DNA from 3 places in the Erwinia persicina genome. Region 3 is predicted to be linked to each of the others. Evidence: predicted binding sites of a transcription regulator. Region 3 holds the regulator's gene; each other region holds the start of a gene.
The links. The regulator PurR, encoded in region 3, represses purine synthesis genes. The targets are predictions, from matches to a motif close to CANGCAAACGTTTGCNTG.
Positions count from the first base shown of each region.

Region 1 (10,103 bases), 1.5 Mb from region 3:
TTTATCTTCAATTTTTACGTATGACGGAAAGTCTATTCCTCGCTTCTGGTTTAATAGTTCATTTACGTTTTTTTCGATATTTAAATTTTTTATTTTCGCTCCGCCATAAAACTTACTTGCGATGCCTTGATGGCATAACTGATCTATGTAGCGTCTTACGGTTCTTTCTGTGACTTTCAAAACCAGTGAAGATTCCCGGATATAAATAACCCTATCTGCTACAAGTTTTTTTCGGAGATAATCAATAGCCTGAGTTTTATTCATTAGCCCTCTCTTGATATCTATCATATATCTTGCTGATACATATGCTGTAAGCACTATCACAAAAATTGTCTAAGACTGGACAGCTAATAGTCCGATTCCGTGAACAGATAAGTTTGTCGCTATTTCCGCATTATCTGTATTGGCTTGCTCTTACATTGGCATCAAAAATCCGACTCTCCTCTTTTTCATTTCTTCCTCGTTAACCTTCGTTGAACCCGATAATACATCAACATGTTTTGATATGAAGTGAAATCAGGTCATCTTGTACTGAAATTGGTAGGGTTTGTGTTGCTAACTGCATCGACAGGGAAAAGCAGGGATGTTATTAATAACCTGCAGATTACAAAGGAAATTGTATCGGTGCTTAGAGATATCACATTGGATATATTTTTTAATGGGCAGCGACACCATCGATCTCAGTCAAAAACAGGTTAAAGTGCGCGGGTATTTACGCGCACTCTCTGCTCAGACCAGCTTTTTCACCAGTGCTTCGCTGTGACGGATATGGCTGGAAGCCCGTTCCGGATCGCGCTGGATCAGCGCCATAAACAGCAGGTCGGTCAGCGCCAGTTGCGCAGTGGTTGACGAGATGGCCGCGCTTCGCGTTGTCTGCTCTTCTGCCACGGTGTACAGGCAGTGGCTGGCTGCCTGCTGGAGAGTGTTGGGCGTGAATCCCGTAAACGCCAGTACGGTGGCGCCGATGCGCTGGGCTTCCTGGGCGGCCAGGTTAATCTCGCGGCGTTCGCCAGTGTAAGAGATCGCCAGCAGCACATCGCCCACCTCTAAGGCCTGAACGCTGGCCAGCAGGGCATGCATATCCTGTTCCGCCACCGCGCTAATGCCAATCTTCATCAGCTTCCAGGAAAAATCTTTGGCAACCAGGCCGGAAGCGCCGATACCTACCAGCACGATACGTCTGGCCTGCTTCAACAGGCGCAATGTTTCCAGGAGCATCTCTTCACTGTTAATATCCAGTGTGGCGCGAATCGCGGAACACTTCTCTGTAAACAGCTTTTCTCCAACTACTTTCAGCGCATCATCACTCAGAATATGATTATGAACGGTGATCGCATCCTTCTCCGTAAGTGATTCACTCAGTGCCAGCTTCAGTGCCGGAAATCCTTTGTAGCCCAGTTTCTGGGCGAATTTTACTACGCTGGACTGACTGACCCCTGACTCATCCGCCAGTTTCTGTGAACTCAGATGACGGGCGCGGTCCGGCTGCGACAGCAGGTAGTCAGCAAGCCGACGTTCATTCAGAGCCAGGCTGGGATAAAGCTGACGGATACGCAGCAGTGAACTCATCATTTTTCCTCTTACGAATCAGGCTCATCATATTGAATTATCTGTAATGATAACATTCAGTGTCCTAAGTCTAACGTGCCATTTTAAGGTTTCCATGATTAAAAAGGGTAAAATGGGTTACGGCAAAGAATAAAATATTCGTATATATTTATCTTAAGATGAATTAAAAATTCAAAAAAGAGGATGTTCATGGATCTTGGTTCACTGGTATCAGAGATGCGTAATCCGGAGACGCTCGACCTGGATAATTTGTCAACGTTAGAGATGTTGTCGAGATTTAATCAGCAGGATGCCACCGTGGCGGAAGCCGTCCGTCTGACGCTGCCGCAGGTGGCGGAGGCCGTTGATGCCGCCGCCGCCGCACTCTCTTCCGGCGGCCGGTTGATCTATATGGGGGCCGGCACCAGCGGACGGCTGGGCGTGCTGGATGCGTCCGAATGCCCGCCAACCTTTGGCGTACCGCACGGCATGATTGTCGGGCTGATTGCCGGCGGCCCGGGTGCCTTACTGAAAGCAGTAGAAGGCGCTGAGGACGATGAACAGCTGGGGATCGCGGATTTACAGGCGCTGAACCTGACGCCTAACGATATGGTGGTGGGGATAGCCGCCTCCGGGCGCACGCCATACGTGACGGGTGCGCTGCGCTTTGCCCGCCAGCAGGGCTGTCGTACGGCGGCAATCTCCTGCAACCCCGACTCCCCCATCGCCCGTGAAGCGCTGATTGCCATCTCGCCCGTGGTTGGCCCGGAGGCGCTGACCGGATCAACGCGCCTGAAATCGGGAACGGCCCAGAAGCTGGTGCTGAATATGCTCTCTACGGGGGCCATGGTTAAAATCGGTAAGGTCTACCAAAACCTGATGGTGGACATGCAGGCGACTAATATCAAACTGGTTGATCGCGCGCGGCGCATGGTGTGTGAAGCTACGGGCTGCGATGCGCAGCTGGCTGAGAACGCCTTACAGCAAGCGCAGTACGAAGTGAAAACCGCGATTCTAATGATTCTCGCCGATCTTCCGGCTGACCAGGCAAAACAGCGACTGATTGCCTGTAACGGCTTTTTGCGTGCGGCACTCGCCAGCGACTAATGGCATAAAAAGGATCCTCCATGGAAAAATCTCTCCAGCTGGCACAGGCGTTATTGCAGGGTATTGGCGGCGCGGCCAATGTTATTCGACTGGAAAACTGCATGACGCGCGTACGCGTCGAGGTCCGTGACGAAAGCCTGCTGGTGCCGGACGAGTTGCGCCGGCTGGATGGGATGAAAGGCTACGTTAAGCAGGGCAGTCAACATCAGTTTATTGTGGGGCCGGGGGCGGCAGCCAAAGTGACCGATGCGATGCGCACCCTGATTTCAGCGCCCGGGTCGGCTGACGCAGCGGCGATGGTCAGACAGAATAAGGCCCAGGCGAAAGCGCAGTATCGCGCTCCTTTCAGCGATGCGTTGCGCCAGCTGGCGAATGTCTTTATTCCACTGATCCCGGCTTTTATCGCCTCCGGTTTGATCACCGGGCTGATTAATATTGTTAAACGCCCGGATATCGTGGGTAACCTCGCCACTGAGTATCCCAATCTTATCGGGCTGGCGGCGATTGTTGGCAGTGCGGTTTTCGCCATCATGAACATTCTGGTCGGGGTGAATACGGCCAAAGTCTTCGGCGGGTCGACCGCGCTGGGTGGCGTTATGGCGGGCATCCTTTCCAGTCCGGCGCTGGCGCAGATCACCCTGTTTGGCGAACCGCTCCAGCCAGGACGCGGCGGGGTGATTGCCGTCTTGCTGGTGGTGGTCATGATGTGCTGGATTGAAAAACGTCTGCGACAGCGGCTGCCAGAGTCTCTGGAGCTGATCCTTAACCCGCTTCTGACTACACTTATTACAGCATCACTGGCGATTGTGCTGTTACAGCCGCTGGGCGGTATGATTTCAGACGCCATTGCTCATGGGGCCACGCTGGCCATCGATCGCGGCGGAATGCTGGCAGGAGCAGTACTGGCGGGAACCTTTTTACCGCTGGTTCTCACCGGCCTGCACCAGGGCATGGTGCCGATCCACGTCGAGCTGGTGCAGGCGCACGGCTATAACGCGCTGCTGCCCATTCTGGCGATGGCCGGGGTAGGGCAGGTCGGCGCGTCGCTGGCGGTATTAATGAAAACGCGGAATGCCAGGCTGAAAAAGCTGGTTAAAGGGGCACTGCCGGTGGGGATCCTCGGCGTGGGCGAACCGCTTATCTTTGGTGTTACGCTTCCGCTCGGACGCCCTTTTATCGCTGCCTGCCTGGGGGGGGCAGTTGGCGGCGCGGTAATCAGTTATGCTAAGGTCGCTACCCTCATTACATTCGGGCTTTCCGGCCTGCCGCTGGCGATGACCATCGTGGCTGGCAAAGTGCTGATGTATCTGGCGGGTTGGCTGACAGCCGTCATTTGCGGTTTTCTGTTTGCATGGTTTATGGGGTTCAATGACCCTGAGGAGTAAGGTTTGACAACCAGTCGGGAACGACGCGTGGTATTTTTTGACCTTGATGGCACCCTGCATCAGCAGGATATGTTCGGCACGTATATGCGCTGGCTGCTCTGGCGTCAGCCCCTGAACCTGCTGCTGGTCGTGCCGCTGCTGCCAGTGATTGGTCTCGGCCTGTTGGTTAAAGGGCGTGCCGCACGCTGGCCGATGAGCCTGTTGCTGTGGTCAATTACTTTTGGCCACAGTGAGGCACGCCTGACGGAGCGTGAGCAGCAATTTTCTCACTGGTTCCGTCAGCGAGTGACGGCGTTTCCCGTGGTGCAGCAGCGGCTGACGGACTACCTCACCAGTGAGGATGCCGACGTCTGGCTGATCACCGGGTCGCCACAGCCGCTGGTGGAGCAGGTCTACTTTGATTCGGCTTTTCTGCCGCGGGTTAAACTGATCGCCAGCCAGATGGGGCGAGCCTGGGGAGGACGGGTGCTGGCGATGCGCTGCCTGGGCCATGAAAAAGTTGCGCAGCTGGAAGAGCAGATTGGTACCCCGTTACAGCTTTACAGCGGTTACAGCGACAGTAAGCAGGACAATCCGCTACTCTATTTTTGCCAGCATCGCTTCCGGGTTACCCCGGTGGGAGAGCTACAGCAACTGGAATAACCGACAATTAAAGATATAATGTCGCGCTTTTTTTTGCCGGAGATGCGGGTGACTGAGAATAATGATGAATTCTGGATGCGCCATGCGCTGACACTGGCCAGGCGTGCCTGGGACGAGGGAGAAGTCCCCGTGGGCGCTGTGCTGGTGTATCAGGGGCGGGTAATTGGTGAAGGCTGGAACCGTCCAATCGGTCACCACGATCCGACGGCACACGCCGAGATGATGGCGATCCGGCAGGGGGGAAAGGTGATTGAGAACTATCGCCTGCTGGACACCACGCTGTACGTCACTCTGGAACCCTGTGTGATGTGTGCAGGGGCAATGATTCACGGGCGCGTAGGGCGGTTAGTGTATGGCGCGCGCGATGCAAAAACCGGAGCGGCAGGTTCACTGCTTGACGTGCTGGGGCACCCGGGAATGAACCATCATGTACAGACGGAACAGGGTGTCCTGGCGGAAGAGTGCGCTGCGCTGTTGAGCGATTTTTTCCGCCAGCGTCGTGCTGAAAAGAAAGCCCAGCGCCTGTAGGAGGGATTTTCTGTTGCGGTCTGCCCGTCAGGCTGCGTCGGTTTAGTTTAACGCGATTTTCGCTTCTACTGTCGGGTAACCGCTGCCCAGTTCGGCCTCCATAGCCGCCTGCTGTGCCAGCTTTCTCTCCTGATCCTGCAGATAGCCGACCAGACTCAACTGATATTTGCGGATATTTTCCACGTAGGCATAAGCTTCATGGCCGCGGGCGTAGCCGTAGGTGGTCTGGCTGTAGTAGCGTTTCTGACTCAGCATCGGCAGGCGCACTTTCACATCGGCCCAGCTATCCGGATCCCCTTTCTGCTTTTCCGTCAGCTTGCGTGCATCAAGCATATGGGCGTACCCCATGTTATAGGCCGCCAGCGCAAACCAGATACGTTCATCTTCCGGCACGGTGGACGGCACTTTCTCCATCATGCGCACCAGATACTCACTGCCGCCGCGAATACTCTGCTCCGGATCGGTACGGTCACTGACGTTCAGGCTGTCAGCGGTGTTACGCGTCAGCATCATCAGGCCGCGTACCCCGGTCGGTGAGGTGGCCTGCGGGTTCCAGTGTGATTCCTGGTAGGAGATGGCCGCCAGCAGACGCCAGTCAATAATCTGGGCGTACTTCTCGAACAGCGGCTGAATGTCCGGGAGCGTGCCGTCGATGGCGCGCAGGAAGGTCCGCGTGTCGACATAGTCAAACGTGCCGACGTGACCCAGATACTTCTCATCCAGTCGGGCCATCGCGCCTTCTTCGCCCATCTGATTAAAGAAGTCGAGCAGGGCCGCATTCATGCTGTCGTCCTGCTCATGCTGCACGTACCAGGTCACCGGCTCTTCATCAGTGATGTCAAAGGCCACCGCCAGCTGCGGATGGATCCGCTGCATCAGGGCAATGGTGACCGAATCCCCTACCGTATAGTCGAGTTTGCCATCCGCTACCGCCTCCAGCAGGCCCTGGGGGGTCTGATCGGTGGAGATCGCCCAGTCGAGGTCGGGATACTGATGCGCTTTCACATTGCGCAGCGTTGACAGATAAGCTGACCCGGATGCCGCCGTCAGGCGACCTTTCAGATCGCCGAGGTTTTTGGGGCGAGGAGCGCCAATGCGGTACACCAGCTGTTGGGAAACGGAATAATAGGACGGGCCCGCACGAAAACGCGCCAGCCGTTCATTATTATAAATTAAGCCGGCCGCCAGCAGATCGGCCTTATCATCTTCCAGGTCATCAAACAGATCGCCCAGGTTAGGGCGAACGGTAACTTCGAGCTTCACGCCTAAATAACGGGCGAAGCGCTTCGCCAGCTCGTAGTCCATACCCGCTGGTGATTTATTAACCGTGTAGTAAGTCAGCGGAGAATTAATCGTGCTGACACGAAGCACTCCCCGCGATTTTATCTGTGCAATCCGGTCGGTGGAGCCCCCGTACCACGGGATAGACGGCCACAGCGCAAGCGCCAGAAGTACCGTGATCAGCCCGACCAGCAGATAATTAAATTTAAGGCGTTTCAAATAGTTATCTCTCGATGGTTCTCAGGTATCTGTCTTCTATGGCAGTATTTGTGATCTATAATTGGCCCTGAGCGTGGGGCATTCTGCGCAACTCCGCGCGGCTCCGCAACTGAATTCCATCCGATTTGTGTGTTTTTCAGGCAATTCCTTATCGCGATAAATTCTGCGCAAACGGTTTCGTAACCGGTGCGGATTCACTATAATACCGCCCGTTTTCCCCTGTTGCGCCCAATGAAGCGTCGCCCGGCGCTTCGAGACGAGAGATCTTTAATGATGGAAATTCTGCGTGGTTCGCCCGCTCTGTCGGCATTTCGTATTAACAAACTGCTGGCCCGCTTTCAGGATGCTCACCTGCCGGTGAGTGACATTTACGCTGAGTACGTCCATTTCGCTGATGTCAGCACGCCGCTGAGTGCGGATGAAAAATCCCGTTTGCAGCGCCTGCTGAAATACGGCCCCTCTCTCGCTGAACATACCCCGGAAGGTCGTCTGCTGCTGGTGACGCCTCGTCCCGGTACCATTTCGCCCTGGTCTTCCAAAGCGACGGATATCGCCCATAACTGCGACCTGCCGCAGGTGCTGCGTCTGGAGCGCGGTCTGGCTTTCTATGTCAAGGCGCCACAGTTAACGGAAGCACAGTGGGGAGCGCTGGCGGCCCTGCTGCACGACCGCATGATGGAAACCGTGTTTACGGATCTGAATCAGGCCGACGCGCTGTTCGTTCAGCATCAGCCTGCGCCGGTACAGAGTGTAGACGTGCTGGGTGAAGGGCGTAACGCGCTGGTTCAGGCCAACATTAAACTGGGGCTGGCGCTGGCCGATGATGAAATCGACTACCTGCAGGCGGCGTTTGAACAACTGGGGCGCAACCCGAACGATATCGAACTGTACATGTTTGCTCAGGCCAACTCTGAGCACTGCCGCCATAAAATCTTCAACGCCGACTGGGTGATTGACGGGCAGGTTCAGCCGAAGTCGCTGTTCAAAATGATTAAAAATACCTTTGAGAAGACCCCCGATCACGTGCTGTCAGCGTACAAAGACAACGCCGCCGTGATGGAAGGTTCTCAGGTCGGGCGCTTCTACGCTGACGCACAGGGCCATTACGACTTCCATCAGGAAGAGGCTCATATCCTGATGAAGGTGGAAACCCATAATCACCCGACAGCGATCTCGCCATGGCCGGGTGCCGCGACCGGTTCCGGTGGCGAAATCCGCGATGAGGGGGCGACCGGGCGCGGCGCAAAACCTAAAGCCGGTCTGGTCGGGTTTTCCGTATCAAACCTGCGTATCCCTGGCTTTGAACAGCCGTGGGAAGAAGATTTCGGCAAACCCGATCGCATTGTTACCGCGCTGGATATCATGACCGAAGGCCCTCTGGGCGGCGCGGCGTTTAATAACGAATTTGGTCGTCCTGCTCTGAATGGCTACTTCCGTACCTACGAGGAGCGCGTCAACAGCCATAATGGCGAAGAGTTGCGCGGCTACCACAAGCCGATCATGCTGGCGGGCGGTATCGGTAATATCCGTGCCGATCACGTACAGAAAGGTGAAATCACCGTCGGTGCCAAACTGATCGTGCTGGGTGGCCCGGCGATGAATATTGGCCTGGGCGGCGGGGCCGCCTCCTCAATGGCGTCGGGCCAGTCGGATGCAGACCTCGACTTTGCTTCAGTGCAGCGTGACAACCCTGAGATGGAACGGCGCTGTCAGGAAGTGATCGATCGCTGCTGGCAGTTGGGTGAAGCGAACCCGATCCTGTTTATCCATGACGTGGGAGCAGGCGGTCTTTCTAACGCCATGCCGGAGCTGGTCAGTGATGGCGAACGTGGCGGACGCTTCAATCTGCGTGACATTCTGAACGATGAACCCGGCATGAGCCCGCTGGAAGTGTGGTGTAACGAGTCCCAGGAGCGCTATGTTCTGGCCGTCTCCCCGGACAGCCTGGCGCTGTTTGATGCCCTGTGCCAGCGTGAGCGTGCGCCTTACGCGGTGATTGGTGAGGCTACCGAAGAGATGCACCTGTCCCTGTCGGACAGCCATTTCGGCAATACTCCCATTGATATGCCGCTGGACGTGCTGCTGGGCAAGACCCCGAAAATGACCCGCGACGTTGCCACGCTGCAAGTGAAAGGCGAGCCGCTGATACGTGACGGGATCACCGTGGCGGATGCGGTAAACCGTGTCCTGCACCTGCCGACCGTGGCAGAGAAGACCTTCCTGATCACCATCGGTGACCGTTCGGTCACCGGCATGGTGGCCCGGGATCAGATGGTCGGGCCATGGCAGATCCCAGTGGCCAACTGTGCAGTGACCACCGCCAGCCTTGACAGCTACTACGGTGAAGCCATGGCGCTGGGCGAACGTGCTCCGGTGGCGCTGCTCGACTTTGCCGCCTCCGGTCGCCTGGCCGTAGGGGAAGCGCTGACCAATATCGCGGCGACGGCCATCGGCCCGCTGACGCGCATCAAACTGTCGGCAAACTGGATGGCTGCTGCCGGTCACCCGGGCGAAGATGCCGGGCTGTATGAAGCAGTGAAAGCCGTTGGTGAAGAGCTGTGTCCGGCGCTGGGGATCACCATCCCGGTCGGCAAAGACTCTATGTCGATGAAAACCCGCTGGCAGCAGGGAAGCGAACAGCGTGAGATGACTTCTCCGCTGTCGCTGGTGATTACCGCCTTTGCCCGCGTGGAAGACGTACGGAAAACCGTGACCCCGCAGCTGCAGACGGGTGACAATGTCCTGATGCTGATTGACCTGGGTAAAGGCGTGAATGCGTTGGGGGCAACGGCGCTGTCGCAGGTCTACCGTCAACTGGGCGACAAGCCTGCCGACGTGCGTGACGTGCAGCAACTGGCGGGCTTCTATAACGCTATCCAGGCGCTGGTGGCGGATGGCAGGCTGCTGGCCTACCACGATCGCTCTGACGGCGGCCTGCTGGTGACGCTGGCAGAGATGGCCTTTACCGGCCACTGCGGCGTAGAGGTTGACATTGCGGCGCTGGGCAGCGACAGCCTGGCGGCCCTGTTTAATGAAGAACTGGGCGCGGTTATCCAGATCGCGGCCGCCGATCGTGAGGCGGTGCAACAGGTGTTTGCCGATCATGGCCTGAGCGACTGTGTTCATCTGCTGGGCCGGGCCGTGGAAGGCGATCGCTTTGTGGTCACTTCAGGCGATGCTGCCGTCTACAGTGAAAGCCGCACCACGCTGCGTACCTGGTGGGCAGAAACCACCTGGCAGATGCAGCGCCTGCGCGATAACCCGGCCTGTGCCGACCAGGAACATGACGCGAAGAAAGATGACCGCGATCCGGGCCTGAACGTGGCGCTGACCTTTAAGCCACAGGAGGATATCGCAGCGCCGTTCATCGCGACCGGCGCACGTCCGAAAGTG
Region 1 is NZ_CP082141.1:1,137,137-1,147,239, forward strand. It holds gene K6L24_RS05185 (PfkB family carbohydrate kinase) at 1-264, opposite strand, end outside; gene K6L24_RS05190 (MurR/RpiR family transcriptional regulator) at 730-1,569, opposite strand; gene murQ (N-acetylmuramic acid 6-phosphate etherase) at 1,753-2,655, shown strand; gene K6L24_RS05200 (PTS transporter subunit EIIC) at 2,676-4,040, shown strand; gene yfhb (phosphatidylglycerophosphatase C) at 4,044-4,682, shown strand; gene tadA (tRNA adenosine(34) deaminase TadA) at 4,731-5,210, shown strand; gene mltF (membrane-bound lytic murein transglycosylase MltF) at 5,253-6,710, opposite strand; gene purL (phosphoribosylformylglycinamidine synthase) at 6,981-10,103, shown strand, end outside.
Region 1: the regulator PurR is predicted to act here: its motif matches at 6,875-6,892, upstream of purL (phosphoribosylformylglycinamidine synthase).

Region 2 (10,103 bases), 420 kb from region 3:
GTCTCCGGCGCGTCTTAATGCCGGTACGCCGCTGGCGATCAGCGGCGTCAGCAAACAGTATAACCAGCGCACGGTGCTGAATAATATTGACCTGCATATTCCCTCCGGACAGTTTGTCGCCGTGGTCGGGCGCAGCGGCTGTGGCAAAAGCACCCTGCTGCGCCTGCTGGCCGGACTGGAGAAAGCCAGCAGCGGCGAGCTTCGGGCCGGTAGTGCCCCCCTGAGCGAGGCGCGGGAGGATATCCGGCTGATGTTCCAGGACGATCGCCTGCTGCCGTGGAAAAGCGTCATCGATAACGTCGGGCTGGGCCTGAAAGGCAAAGCATGGAAAGATCGGGCGCTGGACGCGCTGAAGGCCGTTGGCCTGGCCGACCGCGCCGGGGAGTGGCCCGCTGCGCTGTCAGGCGGCCAGAAACAGCGGGTGGCGCTGGCTCGTGCACTGATCCACCGTCCTGGCCTGCTGCTGCTGGATGAGCCGCTTGGCGCACTGGATGCCTTAACCCGCATCGAAATGCAGGATCTGATTGAATCCCTCTGGCAGGCGCATCATTTTACCGTACTGCTGGTGACGCATGATGTCAGTGAAGCAGTGGCGATGGCCGATCGGGTACTGTTGATTGAGGAAGGGAATATCGGCCTGGATCTCTGCGTTGATCTGCCACGACCACGGCGTAAAGGATCGGTCAGGCTGGCTGAACTGGAAGCGGAAGTGCTGGATCGCGTGATGAAACGCCTGCCGGTGCAAAAAGAACGACAGTATGCGCATGGCTGACGGGGACCGACATCAAGAAAAATGGGCGAGATTATCGCCCATTTTTTTATCTTATTGTCCGCCCGTCAGGGTCAGGCATTCAGTGCCTTGCTAATTTTTTCAAACAGATCGCCAGACAGTTTATCCAGCGCCTGCAGCTGTTCCAGCGCGTTACGCATCAGCGCCTGACGTCCTGCATCATAGCGTTTGAGGCGAATTAATGGCTCGATCATGCGCGCCGCTACCTGTGGGTTGCGGGTGTTGAGATCGCTGAGGATCTCCACCAGGAACTGATAGCCACTGCCGTCCGCCGCATGGAAAGCCGCCGGGTTAGCTGAAGCAAATGCCCCGACCAGTGAGCGAATACGGTTCGGATTGCTCAGGGTAAAGGAGCGATGGTTAAGCAAGGCGCGTACCTGGGACAGTACATCGGCCGCCGGACTGGTCGCCTGCAGAGCAAACCACTTGTCCATCACCAGGCCATCCTGATGCCAGCGCTCATCAAAATCGGCTAACAGCGCGGCACGGCACGGCAGCTGTGCCGCGATGGCAGCCGACAGCGCCGCCACGGTGTCCGTCATATTATTGGCGTGGTGATACTGTGCGCTGACCAGCCTGTCGGCCTGAGCCGCGTCGGCAAAGGCCAGGTAGCTCAGGCAGACGTTTTTCAGCGAGCGTTTACCGATATCCGCGTGTTCAATGCGATATTCCGGCGTCTGACTGGCGTAATACACCGCCAGCAGCTCATCTTCCAGCTCGGTCGCCAGCGTGCGGACCAGTGCTTCACGCACCACCGCATTGGCCTGTGGGTCGATGATGTCAAACAGCTCAGCAATCTCATTCTCACCGGGCAGTGACAGGATCAAGGCCATCAGTGCGGGATCGGTGGACTCGGATAAAAGCACCGCACGGAACGCATCTGCAACGTGCAACGGCAGGGATAGCGGTTGCCCCTGCTGCTGGCGGGCAACGTTAATCTTGATGTGGTTCGCCATCAGACTCTGCGCTGCATCCCAGCGCGAAAAATCATTACGTGCGTAGCGCATCAGGAAAGTTAACTGGGCATCACTCCAGTTGTAGTCCAGCTTCACTGGCGCAGAAAACTCGCGCAGCAGAGAAGGTACTGGCTGGAAATACACCTTATCAAAGACAAATGTCTGGAATGATTCGGTCACGTTCAGCACGTGATGGACCGGGTGGCCGTTATGCTGTAGTGGAATAACCTTGCCTTCACCGTCATACAGCTCGATATCCAGCGGAATATGCAGCGGCAGCTTCTCTTTCTGGTCGGCCGTCGGCGGAGTCAACTGTGTGACGTGCAGCGTGTACTGCTCCAGCTCCGGGTTGTAGTCGTCACGGACTGACAGCACGGGCGTACCCGACTGGCTGTACCAGCGACGGAACTGTGACAGGTCAACGTTTGAGGCATCTTCCATCGCCTGGACAAAATCATCACAGGTCGCGGCGCTACCGTCGTGACGCTCGAAATAGAGCTGCATCCCTTTCTGGAAGTTCGCTTCGCCCAGCAGGGTATGCAACATGCGGATCACTTCTGAACCCTTTTCGTACACCGTCAGGGTGTAGAAATTGTTCATCTCGATCACCTGCTCAGGACGGATCGGATGCGCCATTGGGCTGGCATCTTCAGCAAACTGGGAGCCGCGCATGACACGCACGTTATCGATGCGGTTAACCGCGCGCGAGCCCAGGTCAGAGCTGAACTCCTGATCGCGGAAGACCGTCAGCCCCTCTTTCAGGCTGAGCTGGAACCAGTCGCGACAGGTGACACGGTTACCGGTCCAGTTATGGAAGTATTCGTGACCAATGACCGCCTCGATGCCGAGGTAGTCTTTATCCGTGGCCGTTTCCGCTTTGGCCAGCACATATTTGGAGTTAAAGACGTTCAGCCCTTTATTTTCCATTGCGCCCATATTGAAGAAGTCGACGGCGACGATCATAAAGATGTCGAGGTCATACTCCAGGCCAAAACGCTCCTCATCCCATTTCATGCTGTTTTTCAGCGAGGTCATCGCCCAGTCAGCACGATCAAGGTTGCCACGATCGACAAAGATTTCCAGGGCAACGTCACGACCCGAACGGGTTTTGAAGCTGTCGCGCAGCACATCGAAATCGCCGGCGACAACGGCAAACAGATAGCAGGGTTTTGGGAAGGGATCGTGCCACTTCATCCAGTGACGGCCATCTTCCATCTGCCCGCCATCCACGCGGTTACCGTTAGAGAGCAGGTACGGATAGAGTGCCTGTTCAGCAATAATCGTCGTGGTAAAACGTGCCAGCACGTCAGGGCGATCAAGGTACCAGGTAATATGGCGGAAACCTTCAGCTTCACACTGGGTACAGAGTGCTTCACCGGATTTGTACAACCCTTCCAGCGCAGTGTTTTTATCCGGATGGATATCATTGACGATTTTTAATGTGAAGACCTCTGGCAACTGCTGAAGTATCAGCGCGCCCTCTTCCTGCCGGTAATGCTGCCACGGCTGGTCGTTAACGTGCAGCGAGATCAGCGTCAGGTCTTCTCCGTCCAGGCGCAGTTCGGCATCACGGTCCCCCAGACGTTTAATCTGGCTGATGGCGGTCACCTGGGTGGTACTGGCATCAAGATTAAACGTCAGGTCGATATCGGTAATGGTGTAATCTGGCGCACGATAGTCATGGCGATTCTTGGCTTGTGGCAGTTGCGTCATAAGTCTTTCTCACGTCGATAATTAGTTAACCTTTTCAAGTCTATTCCTGTTATCACCAGGTTGCCACGTGGAATCACCCTTTAACCGTACCTTTGCGGTGAATTGGTACATTTCATTAACAAACGCACAGATTGCCCTCGACCACGCCGACCGAATTGTGCTGTGATCGGGTTCAATAAATACGTATTCGGGTTATACTCCTGCGACTTTTTCTTCATTTGAACCAGGGATAACGCTCTTCGCCAGAGGATGCTGAAACGCACCATGACACGACACGCTTCCCCGATTTTGACTACGCTTCTCGATACCGATGCCTATAAGCTTCATATGCAGCAGGCGGTGTTCCATCGTTATTACGATGTCACTGTGGCCGCCGAGTTTCGCTGCCGGGGTGATGACATGCTGGGTATTTATGTCGATGAAATTCAACAGCAAATCGATATGATGGCCGCGCTGGTGCTAACGGAAGATGAGTTCACCTATCTTGCCGGGCTGCCGTTTTTCACCCCGGATTATCTCAACTGGCTGCGGACCTTCCGATACGATCCCGCGCAGGTTCGCGTGCGCAATCACCAGGGAAAACTGGATATCCGCATCAGCGGACCGTGGCGTGAAGTGATCATGTGGGAAGTGCCGCTCCTGGCGTTGATCAGTGAGGTGGTTCACCGCCATCGTTCACCGCAGGTCACGCCAGAGATGGCGGTCAGTCAGCTGAAACTCAAGCTGGCGCAGTTTAACGAGCTCACCGCCGATCTGGATATGTCGCGCTTTCGCCTGATGGATTTCGGCACCCGTCGCCGCTTCTCGCATGATGTTCACCTGGCGATAGTCAGTACGCTGAAGCAGGAATTTCCCTGGCTGGTTGGGTCCAGTAACTATGAAATGGCGCGCCAGCAGCAGATTATGCCAGTGGGTACCCAGGCGCATGAATGGTTCCAGGCGCACCAGCAAATCAGTCCGGTGCTGGCCAACAGTCAGCGTGCTGCGCTGCAATCCTGGCTGGAGGAGTATCCCGATCAGTTAGGTATTGCCCTGACAGACTGCATCACTATGGATGCCTTCCTGCGTGATTTCGGTCTGGAATTTGCCAGCGCCTACCAGGGATTGCGCCATGATTCTGGCGACCCGCTGGAGTGGGGTGAGAAAGCGATTGCCCATTATCATCAGCTGGGCATCGACCCGTTGACGAAAACGCTGGTCTTTTCTGATAATCTTGATCTGGAAAAGGCGGTGGGACTTTATCGCCACTTCGGTCAGCGGATTAATGTTATTTTCGGCATTGGTACACGCCTGACCTGTGATATCCCTCAGGTTAAGCCGCTTAATATTGTCATTAAGCTGGTGGAGTGCAACGGCAAGCCCGTTGCTAAACTGTCCGACAGCCCGGGAAAAACTATCTGCCAGGATAAAGCCTTTGTGCGTGCCCTGCGTAAAGCGTTTGACCTGCCGCTGGTGAAGAAAGCCAGCTAGTCCTGTTACGGGGGCCCTCCCATACCGGCCCCCCGATCCCCTCCCCCCTAAAGAAATCTGCTTCTGCTGCCGGAATTCGCTTGTTTATCATCGCCTGGCAAGTAACATAGCAAGACCCTAAATTTGGGGTATTCAATTCAGATTAATTAATAGCGAGAGAATTATTATGAGCGTTGTGCCAGTAGCGGATGTACTGCACGGCCGGGTCGCGGTTGACAGTGAAGTCACCGTACGTGGTTGGGTGCGTACACGAAGAGATTCAAAAGCCGGTATTTCCTTTATCGCCGTTTATGACGGCTCCTGCTTTAATCCCGTTCAGGCTGTCGTGAATAATTCTCTGAATAATTATCAGGATGAAGTTTTACGTCTGACCACCGGCTGTTCCGTCGCCATCACCGGTAAAGTCGTTGAATCTCCGGGCGAAGGTCAGAGCTTTGAAATTCAGGCTACCCACGTGGACGTGGTGGGCTGGGTGGACGATCCCGATACCTATCCGATGGCGGCTAAACGCCACAGCATTGAATACCTGCGTGAGGTCGCTCACCTGCGCCCACGTACTAACCTGATTGGTGCCGTCGCCCGTGTGCGTCACACCCTGGCGCAGGCTCTGCACCGTTTCTTTGATGAGCAGGGTTTCTTCTGGGTTTCCACTCCGCTGATCACTGCATCCGATACGGAGGGTGCCGGTGAAATGTTCCGCGTTTCGACGCTGGATTTAGAAAACCTGCCGCGCACGCCGGAAGGCAAAGTCAATTATGATGAAGACTTCTTCGGTAAAGAAGCGTTCCTGACCGTATCCGGCCAGTTAAACGGTGAAACCTACGCCAGCGCCATTTCCAAGATCTACACGTTTGGCCCGACCTTCCGTGCGGAAAACTCCCACACCAGTCGCCATCTGGCAGAGTTCTGGATGCTGGAGCCTGAGATTGCCTTTGCCGATCTGGAAGACAATGCCGCGCTGGCCGAAGCCATGCTGAAATATGTTTTCAAAGCTGTGCTGGAAGAGCGCGCTGATGACATGGCTTTCTTTGCCGAGCGTGTTGACAAAGACGCAATTTCACGCCTGGAGCGTTTTGTCACTACAGACTTTGCCCAGGTGGACTACACCGAAGCCGTTGAGATCCTGCTGGCCTCGGGACAGACCTTTGAAAACGCCGTGTCATGGGGCATCGACCTCTCTTCTGAACACGAGCGTTACCTGGCAGAGAAACACTTTAAAGCACCAGTGGTGGTGAAAAACTATCCGAAAGAGATTAAAGCTTTCTACATGCGCCTGAACGACGATGGCAAAACTGTGGCCGCCATGGACGTGCTGGCCCCGGGCATTGGTGAAATCATCGGGGGTTCTCAGCGTGAAGAACGTCTGGATGTGCTCGATGCCCGACTGGCCGAGATGGGTCTGAATAAAGAAGATTACTGGTGGTATCGCGATCTGCGTCGTTACGGCACTGTGCCTCATTCAGGTTTCGGTTTAGGTTTCGAACGATTAATCGCCTATGTCACTGGCGTACAAAATGTAAGGGATGTTATCGCCTTCCCACGCACTCCACGCAACGCGACGTTCTGATTTCTGCATTAAATATAAGAAATTCATATATATACTAAGGTCAGCCTCGCTGGCCTTTTTTTATTTTTGTAAATTTAGAGATGACTCACAAAGTTCCGTGATTTTTACATTTTGTAATACATATTTTCCTCTTGTTACTAGAATAAGAGATTAGTAGCATTTTCGGGCTAGATTAACCAGGCTACGAATGGAAAGATGCGTGCAGACACAGGAAGACACCAAACTCTCATCAGAGTTCTGTAAAGAATTATTGACGGCAGTGGCAGGTGTCCAAATAACTCCAATGAGGGTAATAACAAAATGATGAAGCGCAACATTCTTGCAGTAGTGATCCCAGCACTGTTGGCTGCTGGTGCCGCTAACGCAGCAGAAATCTATAACAAAGATGGCAACAAACTGGACCTGTACGGTAAAGTTGATGCGCGTCACAACTTCTCTGACAATAGCAACGAAGACGGTGACCAGACTTATGTTCGTTTTGGTTTCAAAGGTGAAACCCAGATCAACGATCAGCTGACCGGTTACGGCCAGTGGGAATATAACGTACAGGCTAACACTGCAGAATCTCAGGGTACCGACGGTTCTAAAACCCGTCTGGGCTTTGCTGGTCTGAAATTCGGTGACGCGGGTTCATTCGACTACGGTCGTAACTACGGCGTGATCTATGACGCAATGTCTTACACCGACCAGCTGCCAATCTTCGGTGATGACACCATGTACACCAACAACGACAACTTCATGGTTGGTCGTGCAAATGGTGTTGCTACTTACCGTAACAGCAACTTCTTCGGTCTGGTTGATGGCCTGAGCTTCGCTGTACAGTACCAGGGCAAAAACGAAAGCAATGACCGTCGTATTATTGACGAGAATGGCGACGGCTGGGGCAGTTCTGTAGCTTATAACACCGGCATGGGTATCAGTGCTGTAGGTGCTTACGCGTCTTCAGACCGTACTAACCGCCAGGTTGCTGACGGCAACGGCGATAAAGCTGACCAGTACGCATTGGGTCTGAAATATGACGCAAACAACGTTTACCTGGCGGCGTTCTACGGTGAAGCACGTAACACCAGCAGCTATGGTAACAATCAGACTGCCAACAAAACTCAGAACTTTGAAGTTGTTGCTCAGTACCAGTTCGACTTCGGTCTGCGTCCATCCATCGCTTACCTGCAGTCTAAAGGTAAGGACCTGAACGGTGTGACCGGTAACGGTTCTACCTTTGCTGGCGGTGACGCTGACCTGGTTAAATACATTGAAGTTGGTACTTACTACTACTTCAACAAAAACATGTCTACCTACGTTGACTACAAAATCAACCTGCTGGATGACACAGACTACACCCGCGCTGGTGCTATTAACACCGACGACGTTGTTGGTGTTGGCCTGCAGTACCAGTTCTAATTGCCCTTTAATCGCGGCTCAGGTCGCGATTAACCGTGCACTCAACGGAGCTTCGGCTCCGTTTTTGTTTTTCTCTCCTCCCTTCCCCCTTTCTGCTGTTTTTTTGACGCAAACGGTTGGTAATTTACCCTTACTGGCGTTAACCTGAGTCCTCACTTCGCTTTAATTTAAGCTAACGGACTTCGACTATGTTTGAACGTATTGCAGCTGCACCCGCCGACCCTATTCTTGGTTTAGCCGATCTGTTCCGCGCTGATGACCGCCCAAATAAGATCAACCTCGGCATTGGCGTGTATAAAGATGAAACCGGCAAAACGCCGGTACTGACCAGCGTTAAAAAAGCTGAACAGTATCTGCTGGAAAACGAAACCACTAAAAACTATCTGAGCATTGATGGTATTGCTGACTTTGGTCGCTGCACCCAGGAACTGCTGTTCGGTGCCGATAGCGCACTGATTTCCGGTCATCGTGCGCGCACCGCCCAAACCCCTGGCGGTACTGGTGCACTGCGCATTGCCGCCGACTTTATTGCCACCCAGACCAGCGCAAAACGTATCTGGGTGAGCAATCCGAGCTGGCCAAACCATAAAAACGTATTTGCCGCTGCCGGTCTGGAAGTGTGTGAATATGATTACTATGATGCTGCCCAGCACACACTGGACTTTAACGGGCTGGTAAACAGCCTGAGCGCAGCGCAGGCTGGTGATATCGTGCTGTTCCACGGCTGCTGCCACAATCCGACCGGCATCGACCCAACGGCAGCCCAGTGGGCCCAGCTGGCTGAGCTGTCGCTGACTAAAGGCTGGCTGCCGCTGTTTGACTTTGCCTATCAGGGCTTCGCTCGTGGTCTGGAAGAAGACGCTGAAGGCCTGCGCTCATTCGCCGCCAGCCATCAGGAACTGATCGTTTGCAGCTCTTACTCGAAAAACTTCGGTCTGTATAACGAGCGCGTCGGTGCCTTTACCCTCGTTGCCGCTGATGCCACCGTGGTCGACACGGCGTTCAGCCAGGTCAAGGCCACCATCCGTGCTAACTATTCCAACCCACCTGCACACGGTGCTGCCGTCGTGGCCACGATCCTTGACAACAGCGCCCTGCGTGCCCTGTGGGAACAGGAGCTGACCAGCATGCGTGAACGCATTCAGCGTATGCGTCAGCTGTTTGTTAATACCCTGCAGGAAAAAGGCGCAAAAGGCGACTTCAGCTTTATCATTAATCAGAACGGGATGTTTTCCTTCAGCGGCCTGACGAAAGATCAGGTTGTGCGTCTGCGTGAGGAATTTGGCGTGTACGCGGTGAATTCCGGACGTGTCAACGTGGCAGGCATGACGCCGGATAATATGTCTCAGCTGTGCGAGGCGATTGTCGCGGTACTGTGATTCGGTGAGCTGAGGGTGACCACCCGGTGGGTGGTCACCCTTTTTTATTCGCTATTGCAGGAAGGGATTGCTGATGCGCTCACGTCCCAGCGTGGACTTCGGACCGTGCCCCGGAATAAAGGTCACGTCATCGCCCAGGGGCAGCAGCTTAGTCTTAATAGAGGCGATCAGGTCACTGTGACTGCCCTGCGGGAAGTCAGAACGACCAACACCGCCGCTGAAGATCACGTCACCCGAGACCAGCAGGCGGCCGGTACGGTCAAAGAAAACGATATGTCCCGGCGTATGCCCGGGACACAGCAGAACCTCAAGTTCCGTCTCTCCTACCCGGACAGTTTCGCCTTCCTCAAGCCAGCGGTCTGGTTCCAGCGGCGGACATTCGGCAAAACCAAACATCTGACTTTGCATCGGCAATCCGTCCAGCCAGAACTTATCAGCCTTATGAGGCCCGATCACCGGAACAGCATAATGTGCGGCCAGTTCAGCGGCAGCCCCGACGTGATCGAGGTGCCCGTGCGTCAGCAGGATGCGGGTCAACGTCACATCCAGCGCTGCAACCTGCTGCTTAATATTTTCAGGATCGCCGCCGGGATCCACCAGCGCGGCCTCACGCGTTTGCGTACACCAGATCACCGAGCAGTTCTGTGCGAACGCGGTGACCGGGATAATATGATAATCCATGCTACTCCGTTACCGGCCACCACAGGGTGCCGGGATGTCGTTTACCAGTGCCGGACTGGCCCGGTATCAATATGCACAAAGTTACTACTCGGATAGTATCCTACACCACCCGCCCGCAGCGAAAGTGCGGCTTTGCGAACATTGCT
Region 2 is NZ_CP082141.1:3,052,361-3,062,463, forward strand. It holds gene ssuB (aliphatic sulfonates ABC transporter ATP-binding protein) at 1-772, shown strand, start outside; gene pepN (aminopeptidase N) at 844-3,459, opposite strand; gene pncB (nicotinate phosphoribosyltransferase) at 3,724-4,929, shown strand; gene asnS (asparagine--tRNA ligase) at 5,096-6,496, shown strand; gene ompC (porin OmpC) at 6,797-7,897, shown strand; gene K6L24_RS14055 (amino acid aminotransferase) at 8,086-9,276, shown strand; gene K6L24_RS14060 (MBL fold metallo-hydrolase) at 9,328-9,957, opposite strand; gene mepK (peptidoglycan L,D-endopeptidase MepK) at 9,999-10,103, opposite strand, start outside.
Region 2: the regulator PurR is predicted to act here: its motif matches at 8,003-8,020, upstream of K6L24_RS14055 (amino acid aminotransferase).

Region 3 (10,103 bases):
TAGCGTTTGGCCGTAGTTATATTGCTAACCCAGATTTAGTCGCCCGCCTGAAAACAGACGCACCGCTGAACGAACCGAAGCCAGAAAGCTTCTACGGCGGTGGGGCGGAAGGTTACACTGACTATCCTTTCCTCGGTTAATTGCCCCAAAGGTACGCAGCGGCAGGCATTGCCGCTATACTGCATTTTTCCGTCATCGTCTGATGACGCCGGTAAAAGAGGATGTTATGCGTTTACTTCACACCATGCTGCGCGTTGGCGATCTGCAACGCTCCGTTGATTTTTATACCAAAGTGCTGGGCATGCGCCTGCTTCGCACCAGTGAAAACACTGAATATAAATACACCCTCGCCTTTGTCGGCTATACCGAAGAGAGTGAAGGAGCAGTGATTGAACTGACCTACAACTGGGGCGTGGATAGCTACGACCTGGGTGACGCTTACGGACATATTGCACTGGGTGTCGATGATGTCGCCGCGACCTGCGATCGTATCCGTAACGACGGCGGTAACGTCACGCGTGAAGCCGGCCCGGTTAAAGGCGGCACCACGGTCATTGCGTTTGTTGAAGATCCCGATGGCTACAAAATTGAGCTTATCGAAAACAAACACGCCGGTAACGGTATCGGCCAGTAATTATTTCGGGTGCCTTTTGCGCACCCGACTTCCCTCCCTGCTGCATCCCCCGACAAAATTTGCCATAATGCGCGCTGCCTTTTTTCCCCAGTGAGAAGCTGATGTCTGAATCGAATGACCTGAATACCCTTAGCAGCCGTTTTCGCGGTTTTTATCCAGTCGTTATTGATGTTGAAACTGCCGGTTTCGATGCCAACACTAACGCGTTACTGGAAATCGCAGCGGTGACGCTAAAGATGGATGACAACGGCTGGCTGGAAAAGGATGAGACACTCCATTTTCACGTCGAGCCTTTTGTCGGTTCAGTTCTGCAACCTGAGGCGCTGGCATTTAACGGTATCGACCCTGACAACCCGCTTCGCGGGGCGGTCAGTGAATATGAAGCGCTGCACGCTATTTTCAAACTGGTGCGTAAAGGCATCAAAGAGAGCGGTTGTAGCCGGGCCATTATGGTGGCACACAACGCTACATTCGACCTGAATTTCGTCAATGCTGCTGCCGAACGCGCCAGCCTGAAACGTAACCCCTTCCATCCCTTCGTGACTTTTGACACGGCGGCCCTGAGCGGGCTGGTGCTGGGGCAAACGGTTCTGGCGAAAGCCTGCACCGCAGCGGGAATGCCGTTTGATAATGCTCAGGCACACTCTGCTCTGTACGACACCCTGCAGACCGCTGATCTGTTCTGTGAGCTGGTGAACCGCTGGAAACGGCTTGGCGGCTGGCCGCTGCCCGTCGAGCCGGCAGGCGACGACAGCGCGGGGTAACCCCCCTTAGCGATAAAAAAAACCGGGCCCTTTCAGGGCCCGGTTTTTTTATGCTGTCATGCTGTCTGACTTACTCAGCGGCATCGGACGGATATTTCTGCGCCGTCTCTTTGATGAGCTGCTGCAGTTCGCCGCGCTGATACATTTCAATGATGATATCGCAGCCACCGACCAGCTCACCATCGACCCACAGCTGTGGGAAGGTTGGCCAGTTAGCATATTTTGGCATCTCTGCGCGGATGTCAGGGTTCTGCAGAATATCAACGAACGCGAAGCGCTCACCGCAGGCAGACAGTGCCTGAACGGCCTGAGCAGAAAAACCGCAGCTTGGCAGTTTCGGAGAACCTTTCATGTACAACAGAATAGGGTTTTCAGCGATCTGGCGTTGAATTTTTTCAACAGTACTCATAAATGTCTTCCTCAATACGATACTTCATGTGTAGGCTAGGCGCAGCCTGCTTATTGTAGCGATTCTGTTCGGGTAGTGAAAACGACATTTTTACAGGGCGAAAGGGTAAAAATGTGACCTGAGAACAAAACAGGGATACAAAATAACATTTTCTTATCATCGTTGCTGTACGTGTTGTGGCCTGATTTGTTTTCATTGCTGCGATAAGCAACTGATACCGTTTAATTTATCGCCATTTACTTGATCTGTATTATTGAAACAAAAAAGACCTTACCCTTTGTTAAGAAGTTAGATTAGAATTGCCCTAACCTTCTGCCTGACCGCAGAAATGCCTTTTCTGACTCCGTTGCGACCTTTTGCAGCGCACAAACTGTTAATGGGAACGATGCGTTTACTCATCACGCTCTTCATACTGGCTTTCACCCAGTTATTTTTCAATATGGCGCACGCATCGCCACATGCCCCTATAAATGCGAATCAGCAAAAAGCCGATCGCACCACCGCGCGTGAAGACGACCGCCGTAAGCGCCGCCCGGTCAAGTCCGCCTCCACGAAAAAAGTAAAAGAACCGGTCAGTAAAAAAACAAAAGAAACCGCTAAGAAAACCTCCGCTAAAACAGCTCGTCTGGCTCCGGCAAAAAAAATCAAAGAAAAAGCAAAGAGCAAGGTGGCGGCAAAACCGTTGCGCACGGCTAACGTGACGAAAAAACCTTTAAGCCGAAAAATCGCTGCCAGTAAAAAAGCCGATAAAAAGCATTATGGTCGCGATCGCGCCGGGCGCAAAGTGGCGCAACGCAACGAAGCGCAGCTTTCTGCCCCACTCAAACTGAGTAAAGCCCACCGCGCCCGCTATCAAAAAGCGCGCGAGACGGCGATGACAAAATTGATGGGCCAACTGGGTAAACCTTATCAGTGGGGGGGAACCTCACCGAAAACCGGATTCGACTGTAGCGGGCTGGTCTGGTACGCCTATAAAGATCTGGTGAAGTTTAAGATCCCCCGGACAGCAAATGAAATGTACCACCTGCGTGATGCGGCCTCCATTAAGCGTGACGAGCTGGAAAAAGGCGATCTGGTCTTCTTCCGCATCAATGGACGCGGTACGGCTGACCATGTCGGTGTCTATCTGGGTGGAGGCAAATTTATTCAGTCGCCACGTACCGGTAAAGATATCCAGGTGAGCGCATTAAGTGAAGATTACTGGCAGGAGCATTATATTGGTGCACGCCGCGTGATGACGCCTAAAACCATTCGCTAGCGGGACGGTATGGGAGGAGACGCCTCCTCCCGATAAACTCAGTGCATGACAGCAGTAAAGCTAAACGCAATAATCATCAGCAGTGACCCAACAACCGCCAGAGCCGTCATCTTCATATCAGTGTTCATTTGTTCTCCTTAATAACCCTGCTATTAGTAAGCCAACAGATTTTCCCATACTTGCCCGTAAAAATCTCGTTTTCTGCGCGCAGCCTTGTTAGAATTATTTCTTTCCGTTGCGCAACACGCCCGGAAACGTTTCAAGTCAGCGCTGCATGTCACTCTACGGATGATTTTACCCCTTCCTACCCCTTTTGAGACGGCACCCCAGTTCATTCTCGTCGGCAGGAATGGCGGCGCGCAGGCAAACGTTTAACCCATTTGTTATCAGTACGTTAGTGATAGCCCCAGGAGTACGATTTTAATGGCAACAATTAAGGATGTGGCAAAGCGCGCCGGTGTCTCCACCACCACGGTGTCCCATGTCATCAACAAAACGCGCTTTGTAGCCGAAGAGACGCGCGAAGCGGTATGGGCGGCAATTAAAGAATTACATTACTCGCCCAGTGCCGTTGCCCGCAGTCTTAAGGTAAACCACACCAAAACCATTGGGCTTCTGGCCACGTCCAGTGAGGCCCCCTATTTTGCCGAAATCATTGAAGCGATTGAAAATCGCTGCTTTGCCAAAGGCTATACGCTGATCCTGGGCAACGCGCACAACGATCTGCAAAAGCAACAGGCCTATCTGTCGATGATGGCTCAGAAGCGTGTCGACGGCCTGCTGGTCATGTGCTCAGAATATCCTGACACCCTGATTGCTATGCTGGAAGACAACCGTAACATTCCCATGGTGGTCATGGACTGGGGCGAGTCGCGCGGAGACTTTACCGATACCGTGCTTGATAACGCCTTTGAAGGCGGCTATCTGGCGGGGCGTTACCTCATCGAACGCGGCCATCGTGATATCGGCGCAATCCCGGGACAGCTGGAACGCAATACCGGTGGCGGCCGCCATGCGGGCTTCCTGAAAGCGCTGGCTGAAGCCGGGATTACCCTGCGTGATGAATGGCTGGTGCAGGGGGACTTTGAACCGGAATCAGGCTATCGCGCCATGCAGCAGATCCTGTCACAGAAACAGCGTCCAACAGCGATTTTCTGTGGTGGGGATATTATGGCGATGGGGGCGATTTGCGCAGCAGATGAGATGGGTTTGCGCGTCCCGCAGGATATTTCGGTGATCGGTTATGACAATGTGCGCAACGCCCGTTACTTCACCCCGGCGCTGACGACCGTACACCAGCCAAAAGAGCGTCTGGGGGAAACAGCCTTTGATATGCTGCTTGACCGCATCACCAGCAAACGTGAAGAGCAGCAGACCATTGAAGTGCATCCTTCACTGATCGAACGCCGCTCCGTTGCCGACGGCCCCTTCCGGGACTATCGCCGTTAATGTCCGCGCATCAGCTCCCGGGCTGCTCACTCAGCCATTCTGCATTCAGCGTTTCGGTATTGCCAAGATAGGCAAGCAGCCAGTTCAGCGCCGGTGAGGCGCTGTGTTCAGACCAGCTGAGGTAGCAGGGACTGTCGGGAAACGGCGAGGCCAGCGTCAGCTCACCCAGCACCTGCTGTTGCAGCCAGGGCTGGGCGAAGTGCCCCGGCACCATCCCGACGCACAGTCCGGCACGCAGGCAGTCGAACGCACTTTCCCAGTCCGGCACCACCAGCCGCCGCTGATTGTCCAGCGTCCAGGTTGTCCGCTTCGGTAGTGCCCGCGAGGTATCCTCCAGCACCAGCGAGGGCCACTCGCGGATCAGGGCTTCACTCAGCGCGCCCTCGTAACGATGCAGCGGATGCCGGGACTGTACTACGCAGCGCCAGTTCAGACTGCCCATATCGCGAAAGGCAAAACGCCCCCGAACGGGAATGGCCTGAGTTGCGCCTATTGCCACGTCCACGCGACCGTCAGCCAGCGCATCCCAGACGCCGTTAAACACCTCCGGCATGATATGCAACTCCATGTCCGGAAAATGGCGGTAGAAATCCACCACCAGCTGCCGCGTGCGCGCCGGGCGTACAATGCGGTCCACCGCAATGTTAATCTGCCCGCGCCAGCCGTTTGCCACCTGCTGACAGCGGGTGCGAGTGGCAAGCATTTTTTTGATAACAGCCCGCCCCTCTTCACTGAATACGCGACCCGCTTCGGTCAATACCACATCGCGATGCCGGCGTTCGAACAGACTGACGGCCAGCCACTCTTCGAGTTGTCGAACGGTATAACTGACCGCAGATGGCACGCGATGAAGCTCTGCTGCAGCGGCGGTAAAGCTGCCCGTTCTGGCGACGGCGTCAACCACTTCAAGAGAATATTCAGACCACATAAGTTGCCTTCAAATTATTTCACTGCAAGAGACGAATAATAGCGTTTCACAGCTCATCAGGCACGGGATTACACTGCGCACGTAAAAAAATTGTCTAATAAGAGTTAAAAAATCATGCGTTCCAAAGGATTTATGTTTTATCTGGCCATACTGAGTATGTTGGGTTTTCTTGCCACGGATATGTACCTCCCCGCTTTTGGCGTGATGCAACAGGATCTGGGCACTGAAGCGGGCGCCATCAGCGCCAGCCTGAGTATCTTCCTTGCCGGTTTTGCCTGTGCGCAGCTGGTCTGGGGGCCGCTCTCTGACCGCATCGGTCGTAAGCCCGTGCTGGTCATGGGGCTCAGCCTGTTTGCCGTTGGTTGCGCCGCCATGCTCTGGGTGGAATCAGCGCCCTGGCTGCTGGCTATGCGTTTTGTGCAGGCTGTCGGCGTGTGTGCGGCGGCCGTCAGCTGGCAGGCGCTGGTCGTGGACCGCTACAGCGGTGCGCAGGCCAATCGCGTTTTTGCCACCATTATGCCGCTGGTGGCACTGTCTCCCGCGCTGGCCCCTTTGCTGGGCGCCTGGCTGTTACAGCACTTTTCCTGGCGCGCTATTTTCGTCGCGTTGCTGGTGATAAGCGTTATGCTGCTGATCCCGACGCTCCGCCTGCCATCGCCTTCACGCGTTGAAAAAGAGATGGTGAAAACGCCCGCTCCGGGCTTTTTCACCCTGCTGAAATCCCCCCTTTACAGCGGGAATGTGGCGATTTATGCCGCCTGCTCCGCCAGCTTCTTTGCCTGGCTCACCGGGTCGCCCTTTATTCTGGGTAAATTAGGCCTCTCCCCCGGTGATATCGGTCTGAGCTACGTGCCTCAAACGGTGGCGTTTTTGATTGGAGGTTTCAGCTGCCGCGCTCTGCTTAATCGCTTTGCCGGACGTCAGTTACTGCCCTGGCTGCTGGCGTTTTACAGCCTGAGCATTGCGGCTATTTATCTGGTGGCGTTACAGCCTGAGCCTTCGCTGTTTGCCCTGCTGCTGCCCTTCTGCGGAATGGCAATGGCGAATGGCGCTATCTATCCTATTGTGGTGTCCAGTGCCCTGCTGCCTTTCCCTCATGCAACAGGTAAAGCGGCAGCACTGCAAAACATGCTCCAGTTGGGTCTCTGCTTCCTGGCCAGCCTGATTGTATCGACGTGGATTGGGTCCGCTCTGTATACCACCACGCTGGTCATGGCAGGCACGATTTTCCTGGCCATCGCAGGTTATCTTGTCCAGCGAAGCGCAGAGCAAAAACAGGCCTGGCAGACGGCGGAAGAACCCCACTAAACCTCAGATAACATTTAGTTAGCACCCTAACAATAATGCGTTGAATATTCCCCGGCCTGCGCCTATAATTTACGGCGCATTATAAAACAACAAATACACAACATTTTCGAAGCAGGCGATGACCTCTGGTCATCGCCTGCTGTTGGATACTGACAGGGTCGTCAACGTGTTCTTCCGCGTGACATTTTTACGACCTCTGCTAATTTCAAATCAAGCCTCTTTTAACGTCGGATATCAGACTGTGGCATTAGCCACACGTGCTCTCACAAACCTGCAGGAAAGAGGATTCTTTTTTTCAGGTTTCAATCACACAGGGTGATGGGGAAGCTATGAGTTCATCGTGCATAGAAGAAGTGAACCTGGAAGATAATCAGTGGTATCGCATCGTCCAGGAAATGTTGAGTAAGGCAGATATCGAAATTAACGGAACCCGCTCATGGGATATCCGTATCGCTACCCCCGACTTTTTTAAACGCGTCTTGCAGGAAGGTTCGCTGGGGTTAGGTGAGAGCTACATGGACGGCTGGTGGGAATGTGACCGGCTGGATATTTTCTTCCAGCGCGTTTTGTCCGCAAAACTCGATCAACAACTCCCCCACCATTTTCGCGACACCCTTCGCGTCGCTGCTGCCCGCCTGACGAATCTGCAATCACGCAAACGCGCGTGGATTGTCGGTAAAGAGCATTACGATTTGGGTAACGATCTGTTTACCCGCATGCTCGACCCCTATATGCAGTACTCCTGCGGCTACTGGAAGCAGGCCAGCACGCTGGAAGAAGCCCAGCAGGCGAAGCTGCAGATGATCTGCGAAAAGCTTCAACTTGAACCGGGTATGTTGCTGCTGGATATCGGCTGCGGCTGGGGCGGGCTGGCGGAGTATGCTGCCCGTCACTTTAACGTCAGCGTGGTCGGGGTGACCATTTCAGCCGAACAGCAAAAACTGGCTCAGGCGCGCTGCGAAGGTCTGGATGTGACGATTCAACTGCAGGATTATCGCGATCTCAACCAGCAGTTTGATCGTATTGTCTCGGTCGGCATGTTTGAGCACGTCGGTCCAAAGAATTACGCCACCTATTTTGATGTCGTCAACCGCAATCTTAAACCTGACGGTATTTTCCTGCTGCATACCATCGGGGCGAATAAAACGGACAATAATGTTGACCCGTGGATTGATAAATATATTTTCCCCAACGGTTGTCTGCCTTCGGTTCGCCATATTGCGGATGCAAGTGAACCGTTTTTTGTGATGGAAGACTGGCACAATATTGGCGCTGATTATGATCTGACGCTGATGCAGTGGTATCAGCGTTTTCTGGATGCGTGGCCAGAACTGTCAGATAAATATGGCGAACGTTTTAAACGTATGTTTACTTACTATCTGAATGCCTGCGCCGGTGCGTTTCGCGCCCGTGATATTCAGCTCTGGCAGGTGGTCTTTACCCACGGTAAACAGGGCGGATTACGGGTAGCTCGTTAAACCGGCCTGTGAAGACAGGGCGACGTTTGTCGCCCTGTTACTTTGCTAATCCTGTTGATTCTCATCCCGCAGCTCGCTGGCGGCGGCCGCCAGTAATGAAGCCTCACGCTGTGCCAGCACCCGCTCCACGGTTTCCACAATCGCCTGGGTGTGCGGATCGATTTCAATATTGACACGATGTCCAAGTCGCTTGCTACCCAGGGTGGTACGCATCAGTGTTTCAGGGATCAGGTGCACACAGAATTTTGTCCGCGTCACTTCACCGACCGTCAGGCTGATGCCATCAATGCCGATAAACCCTTTATGCAGAATGTATTTCATCTGGCTGGCATCCAGCGGCTTAAACCAGATCTCACGGTTGTTTTCAGACGTCAGTATTTTACTGATTTCGGCGGTCGTCATGATATGACCTGACATCAGGTGCCCACCGATCTCATCGCTGAATTTCGCTGCACGCTCGACATTCACCGTATCCCCCACCTGAAGATCGCCCAGATTGGTTATACGCAGCGTTTCTTTTACCAGGTCAAAACTGACGCGATCGCCCTCTACCTCGGTCACGGTCAGACAGCAGCCGTTGTGCGAAACAGACGCGCCCAGTTCCAGCCCGGGCAATAACGCTTCCGGCATTTTAATCACATGGGTACGAAAATTAGGTTTCTCGTCAATTGCCAGCACCTCTGCGGTGCCCTGCACAATACCGGTAAACATAGCTGTTGCCTCAATCAATGTATTTTTCTGCCCTTAGTTTGCCCTGGCATCGTAGCAAAGCCAAATAAAGCACCGCATAATTGCGTGACACAAAGAGCTATTCTTTTGTCAGAACATTGGCTATTTACTCTGCTATCACTAAACTGGGGCGCCTGCCCTGCTGATATCATCGCTAAAAGCCATTTTTCTTAAGCAGAGTCATGAATAAAACCATTACCGTCCTGACGTTACGCCGTCACTCGCCTGCGTGAACAGGGACGGAAAAAATTAAAAAGGTGTATGTGTGCAGAAGTACCTCTCAGAGGCGCGTCAGTTATTAGCCCTGGCTATTCCGGTCATCCTTGCGCAGGTTGCGCAAACGTCCATGGGTTTTGTCGATACAGTAATGGCCGGTGCCGTTAGCGCCACGGATATGGCCGCCGTTGCAGTGGGAACCTCTGTCTGGTTACCCTCCATTCTTTTTGGGCACGGTTTGATCCTTGCCCTGACGCCGGTCGTCGCCCAGCTTAACGGCTCTGGCCGTCGTGAACGGATTGCCCACCAGGTCCGTCAGGCTTACTGGCTGGCGGGTATGGTGTCCGTACTGATTATGGTGGTGCTGTATAACGCAGGATACCTGATTGGCGCCATGCATAATGTTGACCCGGCGCTGTCGGCGAAGGCTATTGGCTATCTTCACGCTCTGCTGTGGGGCGCGCCGGGCTATCTGTTCTTCCAGGTGGCACGTAACCAGTGTGAAGGTTTGTCCAAAACCAAGCCCGGGATGGTCATGGGGTTCCTTGGTCTGCTGGTCAACATTCCGGTCAACTATATCTTTATTTATGGTCATTTCGGCATGCCTGCTCTGGGTGGGGTTGGCTGCGGCGTGGCAACGGCATCAGTTTACTGGGTGATGTTTATTGCCATGAAGGCTTGGGTTAATCGCGCCAAATCCATGCGCGATATTCACCTGCCGGTGCGTTACAGCCCGCCGGACTGGAAAGCTCTGCGCCGCCTGGCCGGACTGGGTCTGCCAGTTGCCCTGGCGCTGTTCTTTGAAGTGACTCTGTTTGCTGTGGTGGCTCTGCTGGTGTCCCCGATGGGGATTGTGAAAGTGGCCGGGCATCAGATCGCCCTGAACTTCAGCTCCCTGATGTTTGTTCTGCCGCTGTCTCTCGGCGTGGC
Region 3 is NZ_CP082141.1:2,630,082-2,640,184, forward strand. It holds gene nemA (alkene reductase) at 1-140, shown strand, start outside; gene gloA (lactoylglutathione lyase) at 227-634, shown strand; gene rnt (ribonuclease T) at 736-1,398, shown strand; gene K6L24_RS11905 (Grx4 family monothiol glutaredoxin) at 1,469-1,807, opposite strand; gene K6L24_RS11910 (C40 family peptidase) at 2,193-3,065, shown strand; gene cydH (cytochrome bd-I oxidase subunit CydH) at 3,104-3,193, opposite strand; gene purR (HTH-type transcriptional repressor PurR) at 3,489-4,514, shown strand; gene punR (DNA-binding transcriptional activator PunR) at 4,525-5,442, opposite strand; gene punC (purine nucleoside transporter PunC) at 5,557-6,750, shown strand; gene cfa (cyclopropane fatty acyl phospholipid synthase) at 7,080-8,228, shown strand; gene K6L24_RS11940 (riboflavin synthase) at 8,274-8,939, opposite strand; gene K6L24_RS11945 (MATE family efflux transporter) at 9,223-10,103, shown strand, end outside.